Marinomonas mediterranea MMB-1: one gene and its partner. The protein of the gene in region 2 interacts with the protein of the main gene of each other region in a pairwise test. Links are inferred from orthologs where the notes say so. Each region holds a gene or a part of one and is shown on either strand. Other genes may lie near its edges.

Region 1 (2,961 bases), 2.5 Mb from region 2 along the record:
ACGAAAATGCCGAAATGGGTAACGCAAGGTTATGATGATTATGCCAAGCGTCTCCCAAAGGATTTTGCATTAGAGCTAATAGAAATTCCTATGGCGCCGCGTGGTAAAAATGCCGATATAGCGAAAGCGATAAAGAAAGAAGGGGATGCGATGCTCGATGCCATCCCTTCTGGCGACAAAGTGATTGCTTTAGAAGTGCTGGGTAAGAATTGGTCGACGGATAAGTTGGCGGATCAAGCTGAGCAATGGCGTATGGATGGCTATAATATTTCACTTTTAGTCGGTGGACCAGACGGGTTAGATCCTCGCTGTACCGCAATGGCGAATCAAGCTTGGTCTCTTTCTGCGCTCACACTTCCTCACCCAATGGTTAGAATTATTCTCGCTGAGCAGGTGTATCGAGCTTGGACGCTTATGAATAATCATCCTTATCATCGTTGAGGGTGAAACTTGGGCCATAAACATCATATTTTTCGGAACTATCGGCAAGAGCAATCTCTTACGCAAAGGCGAGTGATATTCTCCGCTGTTTTTGTATTAATCCTTTCTCTTATTTTGATGTCTCGATTGTTTTATTTGCAAGTCGTTGAGCATCAGAGATACGTTACCAAAGCCGACGATAATCGAGTGATGCTTGTCACTGAGCCACCACCGCGTGGGCTTATTTACGATCGACATGGCGTTGTCTTAGCTGACAATCGTCCTATCCACAGTTTAACGATCACTCCCGAACGTGTTTCTAACTTGCCTAAACTCAAAGGAATGCTTTCCGGCATTTTGAACATATCTGAGGATGAGTGGCGGACGTTTGATCAACGACGTAAAGAATATAGGCGTCCTTATCAGTCTATTACACTAAAGTCACAATTGACGGATGAAGAGTGGGCAAAAGTTTCAGTTGATTTATACAAACTTGATGGGGTGCAGGTTGAGGCTCAATTAACCCGATATTACCCTTATGGTGAAGCATTTGCACATGCAATTGGTTACGTTGGTCGCATAACCGAAAAAGACTTAAAGCGAGTGGATAACCAGTCCTATCAAGGTGCTCAATTTATAGGTAAAACGGGTGTAGAAGGGTTTTATGAAAATGAGTTATTTGGCCGCCCTGGGATATCTAAGGTTGAAGTCAATGCTCGTGGCCGAATTATGGAAGAGTTGGAGAGACAAAACCCAGTACCAGGTCACGATCTTCATCTTTACCTCGATGCGCGTTTACAACAATACGCCTATGACTTACTTGGAGATTATAAAGGGTCCGTTGTCGCGTTAGACCCGAATACTGGTGGTATCTTAGCGTTGGTCTCGAAGCCGGGCTTTGATCCCAATTTATTTGTGCGTGGTATCTCCTCAAAAAACTACGCGTCTCTTAGAGATTCTAAACGCTTGCCGCTGTTTAATAGGGCGCTTCGAGGTGGTTATCCTCCCGCGTCGACAATAAAACCATTTATGGCACTTGCGGGCCTTGAATACGGCTTTTCTTCTTGGAACGAAAGCTATTATGCCAAAGGATTCTATCAAATAAATCCAAATGGCCGTCGCTATAGAGATTGGAAGCGAGAAGGTCATGGTTGGATTAATTTAGAGCGCTCCATTATTGAGTCTGTCGATACTTACTATTATCAATTAGCCCATAAAATGGGTATTACACCTATCCACAACTTTCTATCCCAATTCGGGTTCGGCGATCGAACGGTTCTCGACTTGAATGGTGCAGGAAAAGGGTTGTTGCCTTCAAATGAGTGGAAAAAAGCGAAATATAAAGAATCTTGGTATCCAGGGGACTCTGTAAACGTTGGGATCGGGCAGGGTTTTATGGTTGCGACGCCGATTCAAATCGCAACAGCAGTAACCGCGTTGGCTAATCGAGGGCATTACTACTCCCCACGTATGGTCGAAACCGTTGAGCAGGAACCGATTGATTTTGGGGTTGCCGGTGAAGATCATAAGATAAAGCTTAAGAACAACAAAAATTGGGAACGCATGGTGAACGCGATGCGAAAAGTAGTTACTGACTCGAAAGGAACGGCAAGACGCCTCCGTGGAACGGATTACTCAATTGCAGGTAAGACGGGAACGGGGCAAGTATTTAGTTTGCAAGAAGATGAGGAATACGATGCCAAGAACTTGGTAAAACGGCTTCACGATCATGCATTATTTATCGGCTTCGCCCCATCAGACAAGCCTGATATTGTCGTGTTCTCCATTTTTGAAAATGGCGGGAGTAGCTCCAAACCTGCTGATCTCACTAAGCAATTGTTTGATGCATATTTGAACGATGATTATCCAAAGCAGTATGATTTTCTAAAGGGAGATCAATCGTGAATGCTACTTGGTATCAAAGGTTTATACGTTTTACAAATGCCAGGTTATGGCGTTTGACTCACATCGATGTTCTATTAGCTGCTTCTCTTGTGTTGCTTATGTCTGGAGGCTTAGTCGTTTTGTATTCGGCTTCTGGACAGAATATGGAAATGGTTGAGCGGCAAGTCTTTCGTTTGGCATTAGGGTTTGCGGTGTGTCTGGCATTGGCGCAACTGCCGCCTAAATATATGTTACGAGCCTCTCCACTTTTGTTTGTTGCGATCGCGGGTTTACTTGTAGGCGTTTTGTTGTTTGGTGTGGGAGCGAAAGGCGCCCAACGTTGGTTGGAAATTCCGGGTGGGCCGAGATTTCAACCGTCTGAGATTATGAAGATTGTCATGCCCATGATGATTGCTTGGTATTTTGCGCATCGACCTTTGCCTCCATCATTTAAGCAAATAGCGACAGTTTTAGTGATTATCGTCATACCCGTTTTAATGATTGCGAAGCAGCCAGACCTAGGGACGTCTCTTTTAGTTGCTGTGTCCGGTTTGTTTGTCTTGTTTTTAGCTGGGCTTCCTTGGATATACATGCTTTCAGCGGGAGCTTGTGCGCCTGTTGCTGGGTATTTGCTTTGGCATGTCATGCATGATTATC
Region 2 (3,198 bases):
GACCAAATAATAAAGTAGAGAGGGAATCCCACGATACCAATCAGTCCAATATAAAATGCGTAAGGGAGATAATAGCCCGCGCTGTGATCGCAAGCATTTTTAAGGCGACTAACCAATATGTGGAACCACAATTTCATGGGGAGCATAAGGTTCTTCCTTGCCTAGTTATTGATTAGTTTATACTCGTCTCACTTAATACTCTAGGGAAGGTGTGAACAAGTCCACTGGCTTGAGCATGTTGACGACTCATAGTTATTCGTACCTTCCCTGGTAATATGCTGCAGAGTTTCATTGTCTTTTTGATTAGAACAGGTTTTCCAAGGCGGATTCTGTTTTCTTTTCTTGCTGCGTTTCACTCACGGTGGATTGCGTTTCTGTTTTTTGAACGGCTACGATGCGTTTTGCTGGCACATTAGCTTGTCTGAATACTTCAAATATAGCATTTTTTTGCCCTGGTAAGGCACGCTCACCTGTTTTCGGGTCGATGCGCACGGTAATCAATGAGGAAGGCTTATCAATGTAAGACTTAGGCTCTTCAGTGAGCACGTGACGCATATATGAGATCCAAGAAGGTAACGAGACGGATCCGCCCCATTCTACACGCCCTAGTGGTGAAGAGTTGTCGAATCCGCTCCAGACCGACGTTACAATATGGCCATTAAAGCCTGAGAACCAAGCATCTCGTCCATCGTTTGTTGTTCCGGTTTTACCCGCAATGTCGTCGCGTTTTAGTACTCGCGCGCGGCGGCCTGTACCGTATTTTATAACGTCACGCATGATGTCATAAATAATGTAAGTAACATCTGGATCAAGAACACGTGGCGCGACGGGTAAGGTAGCGAAGCTGCCATTGACGTTAAATAACCCCATTTGAGCGTCTTCTTCTGAGGCTTTATCAAGCAGAGTACATTGTTTGCATACCGTCATCGGTTCAGATTGGAACAGTACCTTACCATTACGATCTTCAACACGATCGATTAGGAAGGGCTGAACTCGAAAGCCGCCATTTGAAAATACAGCGTAGCCCGTAGCGATTTGAAGCGGAGACAAGTTTGCGCTTCCTAATGATAGCGAGAGGTTATGAGGTAGCTTCTCAGAGTCGAACCCAAATCGTTTTAAAAATTCAAGCGTGGGTTTAATCCCCATCTCATCCAAAAGGCGAACAGAGACAACGTTTTGAGAGCGATATAGAGCCTGTCTTAAGCGTGTAGGACCATAAAACTTACCACCATCGTTTGTTGGACGCCAAGCAGTGGCTAAGTTTTTATCGTGAAAGACAACAGGAGCATCATTGATGATACTTGCGGCCGTATAGCCGCGGCTTAACGCGCTAGAATAAACGAATGGTTTGAAGTTAGAGCCGGGCTGACGCTTTGATTGCGTGACCCGATTGAACTTGTTTTGATAATAATCGAAGCCGCCAACCAAGGACTGAATCGCGCCGTTTCGACTGTCGAGAGAGACCAGTGCGCTTTGTGCTGCGGGCGTTTGAGCTAACCGCCAGCTTTGTTGAGTTTCACCTGTTTCTTTATCCGTGATTTCGACAGGGCGCAGTTGGATGACATCCCCCGCAACGACAATGTCGGCTACTGTTTTTGGCTCTGGCCCAGTTTTATTCTCATCGATATAAGGTTTCGCCCACTTCAACGCATCCCAAGTCAAAGCGACTTGCTTTCCTGATTCTAACCGCGCATCTAGTCCTTGTTCTTCCGTGTTAATGACAATAGCGGTTTGCCAGCCTTTAACATTGGATATTTTTTTGAGCTCTTTCGTTTGTTCTTTTAGGTCCGCTGCTACCAAGTCTGGACGGGATTCCAGTGGGCCTCGATAACCGTGCCTTTCGTCGTAACTGAGAACACCGTTATAGATGGCTTTGTTTGCCGCTTCTTGGCGATCCGAGATGATCGTCGTGTAAACCTTTAACCCTTCGTTGTATAAATCTTTGCCGAATGTTTCATACAGTTCTGAACGAACCATTTCGGACACATAGCTGGCTTCGATATCAGGAGAGACACCGTGGTTCTTCGCCGATATGGTCGCTTCAACCGCCTCTTGATAAGACTGCTTATCGATCATGCCAAGCGACAACATACGTTGAAGAATCCAATTTCGACGAATCAGGGCTCTGGATGGGTTAACAATGGGGTTGTAAAGCGATGGCGCTTTTGGAAGTCCAGCAATCATTGCGATTTGAGCAAGGCTGAGTTCAGCCAGCGGTTTACCATAATAGACCTGAGCGGCTGCTTCGAACCCGTAGGCTCGTTTACCCAAATAAATCTTGTTGACGTAGAGCTCTAAAATTTCCTGCTTAGAAAGCTCTTGCTCCATTTTTAAAGAAATTAAAATTTCGGTAAATTTACGGGTAAAGGTTTGCTCAAAAGAAAGGAAATAGTTTCGAGCAACCTGCATTGTAATCGTACTACCGCCACCGCGAATGCGTCCTGAACTTACTAATTGGAAGGCTGCCCGTCCCATGCCCATTATGTCGATTCCAGGGTGGTGATAGAAGTTTGTGTCTTCTGCTGCCAGTATGGCGCTTTCCAGTTCTTTAGGAATCTGATCAAAGTTGATGGGGGTGCGTCGTTGCTCGCCGTATTCGCCGATCAGTTTTTCATCGGCAGTATAAATACGTAAAGGGATTTGAAGCTCGATGTCTTTTAATTCGGCAACCGTGGGGATTTTGTCTTTTACTTGGTAGTACATTCCAACGGCAATACCCACACCAGCTAATGTTCCGACTAATCCCAGTGCAAGGACAATTTTTATAAACTTTGACATAGTTACCCAAATTATTAGAAATCTAAATGCGCGCGCCATTATAGCGGAAATATTATACAATACGCTGGTCTAGTTTAGGGTGAATCGTGTATTCTTGTTATCGTTTTTGACGAATTTTGCGATAAAAAGTTCGATAGAAAAAGAACATTACATTGCGGGCAGAAGATGCCCACTTGCCTATCGTGATATTTTAGACCGTACATAACAGGATGATATGTACGAACCATGAATTTTTATTTATCAAGGATGATGAATAGTGTCTCGAACTACATGGCTGGCTTCATACCAGCAGGGGGATTGGTGTCTTCAAACGGCCCCTAATACTTCTCCCATACCTTTTCCCGAGTTAGAAACTTCCTTTAGTGCTGCTAATACGACTCTCATTGTTGCGATTCCAGACGCTTGGATTGTTCACTATCA

What was found. Proteins that work in one complex are often made in the same cells at the same time.
Region 1: the proteins of MARME_RS18715 (region 2) and mrdA interact in binary tests that used the Escherichia coli proteins (3 or more experiments, as listed by UniProt). The link is inferred for Marinomonas mediterranea MMB-1 from one-to-one orthologs.

The regions. Positions count from the first base shown.
Region 1 is NC_015276.1:1,648,035-1,650,995, forward strand. The notes cover bases 1-2,887. They hold mrdA (penicillin-binding protein 2), read left to right. Parts: upstream 1-450; coding sequence 451-2,325; downstream 2,326-2,887. Other genes in these bases: rlmH (23S rRNA (pseudouridine(1915)-N(3))-methyltransferase RlmH), read left to right, coding at 1-441; rodA (rod shape-determining protein RodA), read left to right, coding at 2,322-2,887. Outside these bases: more of rodA, read left to right, coding at 2,888-2,961. UniProt on the Escherichia coli protein: Catalyzes cross-linking of the peptidoglycan cell wall. Responsible for the determination of the rod shape of the cell. Is probably required for lateral peptidoglycan synthesis and maintenance of the correct diameter during lateral and centripetal growth.
Region 2 is NC_015276.1:4,102,297-4,105,494, reverse strand. Bases 42-3,165 are described here. They hold MARME_RS18715 (penicillin-binding protein 1A), read right to left. Parts: upstream 2,779-3,165; coding sequence 304-2,778; downstream 42-303. Other genes in these bases: MARME_RS18710 (hypothetical protein), read left to right, coding at 3,035-3,165; MARME_RS18720 (sensor histidine kinase), read right to left, coding at 42-146. Also shown: more of MARME_RS18720, read right to left, coding at 1-41; more of MARME_RS18710, read left to right, coding at 3,166-3,198. UniProt on the Escherichia coli protein: Cell wall formation. Synthesis of cross-linked peptidoglycan from the lipid intermediates.